Regions from separate parts of the Spirillospora sp. NPDC047418 genome, predicted to be linked through region 1. Evidence: predicted binding sites of a transcription regulator. Region 1 holds the regulator's gene; the other holds the start of a gene.
What was found. Region 1 encodes HrcA, which represses chaperone genes, less so after heat shock. Its sites were predicted from a motif close to TTGGCACTCTCNNNNNGAGAGTGCCAA; they were not measured.

Region 1 (4,867 bases):
CGCCGGGAGGGGGCAGACTTGACGGGTGCCCTCCACGCTTCCCGACGGTGATCCCGTCCCCCTCGACGGCGCGCTGCCCGCCAGTGCCCTGACCGGCCTGGGGAGCCGGCCCTTCGCCTTCTACGTCCACGTGCCCTTCTGCGTGACCCGGTGCGGCTACTGCGACTTCAACACCTACACGGCGACGGAACTGGGCCCCGGCGCGAGCCGCGACTCCTACGCCGACACCGCCATCGGCGAGGTGCGGATGGCGCGGCGCGTCCTCGGGGACGCCGACCTGCCGGTCGACACGGTCTTCGTGGGCGGCGGTACCCCGACGCTGCTCCCGCCGGGCGATCTCGGCCGGATCCTGGCCGCCGTCGACGCCGAGTTCGGGCTCGCGAAGGGCGCGGAGGTCACCACCGAGGCGAACCCCGAGTCGGTGGACGAGTCCTCCATCGCGGGGCTCCGCGAGGCCGGGTTCACCCGGATCTCGTACGGGATGCAGAGCGCGCGCGAGCACGTCCTGGCCGTCCTGGAGCGCACGCACACCCCCGGACGCGTCCCGCAGGTCGTCGACTGGACGCGCAGGGCGGGCTTCGAGCACGTCAACCTCGACCTGATCTACGGCGCGCCGGGCGAATCCGACGACGACTGGAGGGCCTCCCTGGAGGCGGCCCTGGCCTGCGAACCCGACCACGTCTCGGCCTACGCGCTCATCGTCGAGGAGGGCACCCGGCTGGCCGCCCAGGTGCGGCGCGGCGAACTGACGGCCCCCGACGACGACGCCATGGCCGACCGCTACCTCATCGCGGACGAGACGCTGAGCGCCCGCGGCCTGCACTGGTACGAGATCTCCAACTGGGCCGCCGACCCCTCCGCCGCCTGCCGCCACAACATGCTCTACTGGACGGGCGCCGACTGGTGGGGCGTCGGCCCGGGGGCGCACAGCCACGTCGGCGGAACCCGCTGGTGGAACGTCAAGCACCCCGCCGCCTACGCCTCCCGCCTGGCCGGGGGCACGACGCCCGCCCACGCCAGGGAGATCCTCACCGACGAAGACCGCCACATCGAGCGCATCATGCTCGAACTGCGCCTGGCCCAGGGCTGCCCCACCGACCTCCTGGCCGACAAGCCGGCCCGCAGAGCAGTAGACGAGGGCCTGCTGGACCCGGCCCACTACGCCGAGGGCCGAGCCGTCCTGACCCTCAAGGGCCGCCTCCTGGGAGACGCCGTCGTCCGCGACCTGACCTAGACCGTGACGAAGTCGATGAGCTCCTCTACCCGGCCCAGGAGGGCGGGTTCCAGGTCGGTGTAGGTGTTCACCGAGTTCAGGATCCGCTTCCAGGCGGCGCCGGTGTTGTCGCCCCAGCCGAGCTCGGCGATGACGCCCTCCTTCCAGGGGACGCCGCGCGGGATGCGCGGCCAGGCGCGGATGCCGACGGCGGCGGGCTTGACGGCCTCCCAGATGTCGATGAACGGGTGCCCGGTGACGAGGACGTGCGGCGACGACACCCGGGCGGCGATCCGGGACTCCTTGGAGCCCTCCACCAGGTGGTCGACGAGGACGCCGAGGCGGCGGTCCTCGTCCGGGCCGAACTCCTCGACGATGGCGGGCAGGTCGTCGACGCCTTCGAGGTACTCCACGACGACGCCCTCCACGCGCAGGTCGTGGCCCCAGATCTTCTCGACCAGCTCGGCGTCGTGGAGGCCCTCCACGTAGATGCGGCTCTCCTTGGCCACCTGGGCGCGCAGGCCCCGGACGGCGACGGAGCCGGACGCCGACCGCGCCGGCCCCTGCGGCCCGGCGGCCGGCCTGACCAGCGTGACCGGCGTGCCGTCGATGAGGAAGCCCGCCTTGGTGAGCGGGAAGACGCGGCGCTTGCCGAGCCGGTCCTCCAGGGTGACGCCGAACTTGTCGCAGCCGACCACGGCGCCGCAGAAGCCGCTGCCGGGGTCCTCCGCGACCAGCCCGGGTTCGGCCGGGATCTCGGGGATCTGGCCCTTGCGGGGCCTGCGCCAGTCGCCGGCGAGCACGTCGTTTCCGTAGTTCTTACTGCGCACGGGTCCGCACATTAACCCGGCGCGGCGGCCGCGCGGCGTCGCCCCTCGTCCCTCGGCGTGGCGCCCGCGCCCGATGTGGATAGGATCACGCAGCCGTGCGGGGAGTGCGCGGGCACGCCGATCGGCCTCCGGGGCCGTACACTTGGCACTCAGGAGTAAGGAGTGCCAGCGGCGGGAGGCCGGCCGGACGAGGGAGGTGACGCCGTGCTGGACGACCGGAAACTCGCGGTCCTGCGCGCCATCGTCGAGGACTTCGTCTCCACCAACGAGCCGGTGGGGTCGAAGGCCCTGACGGACCGGCACAACCTCGGGGTGTCGCCGGCGACCATCCGCAACGACATGGCGGTGCTGGAGGAGCAGGGCTACATCGCCCAGCCGCACACCAGCGCCGGGCGCGTCCCCACCGACAAGGGCTACCGGCTGTTCGTCGACCGGCTGTCGACGATCAAGCCGCTGTCGGTCGCCGAGCGGCGCGCGATCGAGACGTTCCTGTCCGGCGCCTACGACCTCGACGACGTCGTCGGCCGCACGGTGCGGCTGCTCGCGCAGCTCACCCGGCAGGTCGCCGTCGTCCAGTACCCGTCGCTGACGCGCTCGTCGGTGCGGCACGTCGAGCTCGTCCCGGTCGCCGAGCAGCGGCTGCTGCTCGTGCTGATCACCAACACGGGCCGGGTCGAGCAGCGGGTCATCGAGACGCCCGCCGGCATCTCCGAGGAATCGATCGGGCACCTGCGGGCGTTGCTCAACACATGCCTGGACGGACTCGGCCTCGGCGACGTGCCGACCGCCGTCGCGGACCTGCCGGACAAGGTGGGCCCGGACGAGCGGCCGGTCGCGGCGTCGGTGCTGTCGGTCCTGCTGGAGACGCTCGTCGAGAACCACGAGGAGAAGATCGTTTTCGCCGGGGCGGCCAACCTCGCCGCCGTGGACTTCTCCGCGAGCCTGCGGGAGGTGCTGGTGGCCCTTGAGGAACAGGTCGTCCTCATGCGGCTGCTCGGCGAGACCGGAGACTCCTCTACAGTTACGGTGCGGATCGGCACCGAGAATCCCGACCTGGGCCTCAGATCGACTTCGGTCGTCGCCGCGGACTACGGGGTGGGCGACCTCACCTTGGCCCGGCTTGGAGTGCTCGGGCCTACACGCATGGATTACCCCAGCACGATGGGAGCGGTACGGGCAGTGGCACGCTACGTGGGACAGATCCTGGCGGGGTCGTGAAAGTGGCGAACGACTACTACGCGACCCTGGGCGTCCGGCGCGACGCCAGCGCCGACGAGGTGAAGAAGGCCTACCGCCGGCTCGCGCGCGAGCTCCACCCGGACGTCAACCCGGATCCGGAGACCCAGGAGAAGTTCAAGGAGATCACCCAGGCGTACGAGGTGCTCTCCGACCCCAAGAAGCGGGAGATGTACGACCTCGGCGCGGACCCGTTCGCGTCCGGGGCCGGTGCGGGCGCCGGCGGGTTCGGCGGCGCCGGGTTCCCGTTCAGCGACATCATGGACGCCTTCTTCGGGACGTCGACGTCGCGCGGCCCGCGGTCGCGGGCGCGGCGCGGCCGGAACGCGACGCTGCGGGTCGAGCTCGACCTCGGCGAGACCGCGTTCGGCACGACCCGCGAGCTGTCCATCGACACCGCGGTCGCCTGCGCGGCCTGCGAGGGGTCGGGCTGCGCGCCCGGCACCCACCCGGACACGTGCGAGACGTGCCACGGGCGGGGCGAGGTGCAGCAGGTGCAGCGCTCGTTCCTCGGCCAGGTCATGACGGCGCGGGCGTGCCCGGCGTGCGGCGGTTTCGGGTCGGTGATCCGCAACCCGTGCACCGAGTGCTCCGGCGACGGCCGGGTCCGCACCCGGCGCACCGTCAAGGTCAAGATCCCGGCCGGGGTGGAGAACGGCATCCACATCCAGCTCGCCGGCGAGGGCGAGGTCGGCCCGGGCGGCGGCCCGCCCGGCGACCTGTTCCTGGAGATCGTGGAGAAGCCGCACCCGATCTTCGAGCGGGAGGGCGACGACCTGCACTGCACGGTCGAGATCCCGATGACCGCGGCGGCGCTCGGCACCAGCGTCACCATCGAGACGCTGGACGCGGCCGAGAGCGTCGACATCAAGCCGGGCACGCAGTCCGGGCAGGTCATCACGCTCTACAACCGGGGCGTCCGGCACCTCAACGAGAGCGGCCGCGGCGACCTGATGATCCACGTGAACGTGGAGACGCCGAACCGGCTGGACGAGGAGCAGGAGGAGCTGCTGCGCCGCCTCTCGGTCCTGCGCGGCGAGGAGCGCCCGCCCGGCAAGTTCGCCCCCGGGCAGCGCAACGGCATGTTCTCCCGCATCAAGGACGTCTTCAACCAGCACTGAAGCGCCGTGGCGGCGGCCTATCAGGAAGGCCGCCGCGGCGACGGCGACGAGCATGGGTGACCCGGGAGGACAACGCAGGCATGAGCGCAGCGAACCGGGGGGTGTGGGGGGTCGCCTCCCACAGGGTGCACGCATGAGCGCAGCGAACCGGGGGGTGTGGGGGGTCGCCTCCCACAGGGTGCACGCATGAGCGCAGCGAACCCGGGGGTGGGGGTGTGAGTCCGCCGGTGTTCCTTGCGGGGGCGGACGCGCTGGAGCGGGATGTCGTCGTCCTGGACGGGGCCGAGGGCCGGCACGCGGCGGCCGTGCGGCGGCTGCGGCCCGGTGAGCGCGTCGACCTGACCGACGGCGCGGGGCTGCTGGCCGAGTGCGTGGTCACCGCCGCCGACCGGGCGTCCCTCACGCTGGACGTCCGGGCCCGGCACCGGGAGCCGCCGCCGGCGCCGCGGCTCGTGGTCGTCCAGGCG
Region 2 (4,867 bases), on a different contig from region 1:
CATGGCGCCGAAGTCCCGGCCGCTGAACCTGCCTTGGCGTTTTCGGGTGCGTTGGTCTCGGCACGCCGATTTCCGGGCGGCGCCGCGCCCTTGCCGGGCGCCCGCAATCCCTGGTGAACGCGATGCCGCAAAACGCCGATGATTTGCACCGCCGTGGCGCGTCGCCCGGCCCGGCTTGGTGTTGCCCGGCGGCCGGAAGATCTTTGGGCACGGTTGCCGGCGGGCGCCCGCTTTGCGCGGGTCCGGGGCCTGGTCCGGCGGGTCCGTCAAGCCGTGGGGACGGGGCGGACGAGGAGGGCGACCGGGTCGCGGCCGACCCGCGTCACCACCAGCGTCAGCTCCGCGCCGCCCCGGCCCGCCCGCCGTCCGCCGAAGCCGAGGTCGCGCCGCAGCCGGTCGACGTCGACGGCCGAGCCGCGCTTCTTGACGGTCAGCACGCCGACCTCGCGGCGCCGCAACTCCGCTCGCAGCCGCTTCACGGAGAACGGCAGCACGTCCTCGACCTCGTACGCGGACGCGAACGGTGTCGGGCACAGCCGATCGGACGTGATGTACGCGATGTGCTCGTCCGCGAGCCCGCCGCCGACCAGCCCTGCGACCTCACCCACCAGATGGGCGCGGATCACCGCTCCGTCGGGCTCGTACAGGTAACGACCCCACGCGCGCACTTCCGGGACGTCCAGCCCATGCGGGGTCAGCGTCCAGACCTCCGGGTCGGTGTCGGACGAGAACTCGGTGTCGGACGAGAGCAGCGTGGCCCGGCGCCCCACGTCCCCTGCGAGCGACCCCAGCCAGAGCGCGGCCTCTTTGACGTCGCCGTGGACCGACACCCACTCGGCCTCCGCGCCGTCCGGGACGGCCTCATGCGGAATGCCGGGCGCCACTTTGACGCAAGCGCCGGGCACCTTCCCCGCCATATCCAGGACGACGTTGAGCGGCGGTTCATAAGAGCGGGGATCGAAGACCCTGCCGCGCGCGGTACGACGCCCCGGGTCGGCGAACACGGCGTCGTAACCGTCCACCGTGACTTTGGTCGCATCGCCAACGCGTATGGGAGCGTCCAGCCCGAAGACGGTCACGTTCGCCTGCGCCACCTCGGCGGTCAACGGGTCGAGTTCGACGCCCTCCCCGGAGAGGCCCGCGTGCCCCCGTGCGATGAGGTCGGCCCCTATCCCGCACCCCAGTTCCAGCACGCGCGCGCCGTCCAGCCGGGTGGCGAACCGCTGTGCACGATGCGCCGCCACGCTCGCCCGGGTCGACTGCTCAAGACCGGCCTGCGTGAAGTACATGCGGTCGGCGTCCTGCCCGAACTTGGCCCGCGCCCGTGCACGGAGCCGCACCTCCGTGAGCGCCGCCGCGACGAGCGCGGGATCGTGCCGTTCGCGCAGCCGCGTCGCCGTCGCGAGCAGGGCGTCCTCGCGCACGTCCGCGGCGGCCACCTCGTCGAGGAGTGCCTGGCCCGGCGTGGTGCGCAGGGCGCGGAACGACGCGATGTCCATGGGGCGAAGTTAGCGGTCGGTGAACACTGCCCGGTGCGCCCGTGTCCGTGTTGACGGGCTCCCGGGCACGGAATAGTCTCCATGACTGGCACTCTCGTAGCGAGAGTGCCAACACAGCGACGAAGGTCGGTCTGGCACCCGCGACGGCAGGCCGGTCCAGGGTCGCCTCTTCTGTCACATGTGCTGGCCGGTCATCCGTGGCCGGCCGAGGACCAATCGAAGGGGAGGTCAGATCGTGACGACCGCCACCAAGGTTGTTCTCAAGCCGCTTGAGGACCGTATCGTCGTCCAGCCGCTTGAGGCCGAGACCACCACCGCGTCGGGTCTGGTTATCCCGGACACCGCGAAGGAGAAGCCCCAGGAGGGCACCGTCATCGCGGTGGGCCCGGGCCGTGTCGACGACAAGGGCGAGCGCGTCCCGGTCGACGTCAAGGTCGGCGAGGTCGTGCTCTACAGCAAGTACGGCGGCACCGAGGTCAAGTACAACAACGAGGAGTACCTCGTCCTCTCGGCCCGCGACGTGCTCGCGGTCATCGAGAAGTAATCACCGAGACGTGATGCACCCGCCCCGGTCGGCGCCGCCTTCGGCGGGGCGGCCGGGGCGGATCGCGTAAAGAGGAGTATCCGCATGGCGAAGATCCTGGAGTTCGAGGAGGACGCTCGCCGGGCTCTTGAGCGCGGCGTCAACGCTCTCGCGGACGCCGTCAAGGTGACGATCGGCCCGCGCGGCCGCAACGTCGTCATCGACAAGAAGTTCGGTGCGCCGACGATCACCAACGACGGTGTCACCATCGCCCGCGAGGTGGAGCTGGAGGACCCCTACGAGAACCTCGGGGCCCAGCTCGCCAAGGAAGTGGCGACGAAGACCAACGACATCGCGGGCGACGGCACCACCACGGCGACCGTCCTCGCGCAGGCGCTGGTCCGGGAGGGCACCCGCAACGTGGCGGCCGGCGCGTCCCCGCTCGCGCTGAAGCGCGGCATCGACGCGGCCGCCCAGTACGTGTCCGACCAGCTGCTGAAGTCGGCCCGCGAGGTCGAGGAGAAGAGCGAGATCGCGCACGTCGCGACCATCTCCGCGCAGGACGCGCAGATCGGCGAGCTGATCGCCGAGGCGTTCGAGAAGGTCGGCAAGGACGGCGTCATCACCGTCGAGGAGGCCCACACCATGGGCCTCGAGCTGGAGTTCACCGAGGGCCTCCAGTTCGACAAGGGCTACCTGTCGCCGCACATGGTCACCGACCACGAGCGCATGGAGGCCGTCCTGGAGGACGCCTACGTGCTCATCGTGGACGGCAAGATCTCCAACGTGCAGGAGTTCCTGCCGCTGGCCGAGAAGGTCGCGCAGACCAAGAAGCCGCTGCTCGTGGTGGCCGAGGACGTCGAGGGCGAGGCCCTGGCGCTGCTGGTCGCCAACAAGATCCGCGGGACGTTCACGTCCGTCGCGGTGAAGGCGCCCGGCTTCGGCGACCGCCGCAAGGCGATGCTCGGCGACATGGCCACCCTCACCGGCGGCCAGGTCGTCAGCGAGGCCATCGGCCTGAAGCTCGACTCCATCGGGCTGGAGGACCTCGGCCGCGCCCGCCGCATCACCGTCACCAAGGACGCCACCACCGTCGTCGACGGTGAGGGCTCCGCGGACGAGATCACCGCGCGGGTCAACCAGATCAAGGTCGAGATCGAGAACTCCGACTCCGACTGGGACCGCGAGAAGCTGCAGGAGCGCCTGGCCAAGCTGGCCGGCGGGGTCTGCGTGCTGCGCGTCGGCGCCGCCACCGAGGTGGAGCTGAAGGAGAAGAAGCACCGCCTGGAGGACGCCATCTCGGCGACCCGCGCGGCCATCGAGGAGGGCATCGTCTCCGGCGGCGGCAGCGCGCTGGTGCACGTCGCCAAGGAGGGCTTCGACACGCTCGGGCTGTCCGGCGACGAGGCCACCGGTGCCGAGGCCGTCCGCCGCGCGCTGGCCGAGCCGCTGCGCTGGATCTCCGAGAACGCCGGCCAGGAGGGCTACGTCGTCGTCTCCAAGGTGCAGGCGCTGCAGGCCGGGCACGGCTACAACGCCGCGACCGACGAGTACGGCGACCTGATCGCCCAGGGCGTCATCGACCCGGTGAAGGTCACCCGTTCGGCGGTCACCAACGCCGCCTCGATCGCGGGCATGCTGCTCACCACCGAGGTGCTCGTCGTCGACAAGCCGGAGGAAGAGGAGCCGGCCGCCGGCGGTCACGGGCACGGCCACGGGCACGGCCACTGAGCCGTCCGGAAGCCGCACCGACAGACCCCCGTCCGTTCCGGGCGGGGGTTTTGTCTTTTATCGGGTAAAGGGCTGTTTGTCGCTCAATGGGGCATTGAACATTTCGTGACACCGGGCAGCGGAATGAACGCAGGGTGTAGTATTACCAGGTTCGTTCCAGCACTGTGACCATTCCGTTGTCAACGACGGGGCAGACACGCCCGGCGGTGCTGGGCATCATGCAAGGCGTGACCGAGGGATGCTTCGCCGGGACCATGACCGCGCGCGCTGCCGAACCCTCGGGAGGGCATTCCCCTCCACCGCCCCGCGATACCGGCCGCGCGGCGCGGGCGCTGCGCGCGGCGGACGCGGGCGACGGCGACCTCAAGGAGCTGACGAACCTCGCCGTCCAGGGCGACCCGGGCGCCATCGAGGTCCTCATCGCCGAGGTGCGCCCGATGATCGTCCGGTACTGCCGGGCCCGGCTCGGCCGCGTCTCCGGGCAGTACCACATCGCCGACGACGTGGCCCAGGAGGTCTGCATCGCCGTCCTGTCGGCCCTGCCCCGCTACCGGGACATGGGCCGCCCCTTCGCCTCCTTCGTGTTCGGCATCGCCGCGCACAAGATCGCCGACGCGCTGCGCAGCGCGGTGCGCGCCGCCGTCCCCACCGAGGACCTGCCGGACGGCCCCGACGACGGTCCGGGGCCCGAGGAGACGGTGGTCCGCTACATCGAGGCGCAGCGCGCCCGCGACCTGCTCACCCGGCTGCCCGAGCACCAGCGCGAACTGGTCCTGCTGCGCGTCGTCGCGGGCCTGTCGGCCGAGGAGACCGGCAACGTGCTCGGCATGTCCGCGGGCGCGGTCCGGGTCGCGCAGCACCGGGCCCTGACCCGGCTGCGGGCGATGGCCAGAGAGGAGTCGATCGCTTGACGGAGCGAGGCCCCCGCACCGGCATCGGGGGCACCCCGAATCCGGCCGACCCCTCGCACCCCGGTGATGCCCCGGCCCCACCCCCCTCACCCCGCCCCCCCTCAGCCCGGCCACCGACCGTCGTCCCACCCACGGTCGCTTCGTCGGTCGTCGTTTCGCCGACCGTCGACCTGTCCGCCGTTCGCGGCACCGATGCCCTGGTC

Region 2: a site for HrcA is predicted at 1,585-1,611, ahead of groES (co-chaperone GroES). Genes of this name have one in related genera too.

Annotation. Positions count from the first base shown of each region.
Region 1 is NZ_JBEYTW010000007.1:79,388-84,254, forward strand. Features, by position in the region: gene hemW (radical SAM family heme chaperone HemW) at 26-1,234, shown strand; gene ABZ806_RS06380 (DUF3097 domain-containing protein) at 1,231-2,043, opposite strand; gene hrcA (heat-inducible transcriptional repressor HrcA) at 2,248-3,261, shown strand; gene dnaJ (molecular chaperone DnaJ) at 3,264-4,400, shown strand; gene ABZ806_RS06395 (16S rRNA (uracil(1498)-N(3))-methyltransferase) at 4,616-4,867, shown strand, end outside.
Region 2 is NZ_JBEYTW010000015.1:7,172-12,038, reverse strand. Features, by position in the region: gene ABZ806_RS12170 (THUMP-like domain-containing protein) at 267-1,499, opposite strand; gene groES (co-chaperone GroES) at 1,735-2,043, shown strand; gene groL (chaperonin GroEL) at 2,128-3,753, shown strand; gene ABZ806_RS12155 (sigma-70 family RNA polymerase sigma factor) at 3,981-4,664, shown strand; gene ABZ806_RS12150 (hypothetical protein) at 4,661-4,867, shown strand, end outside.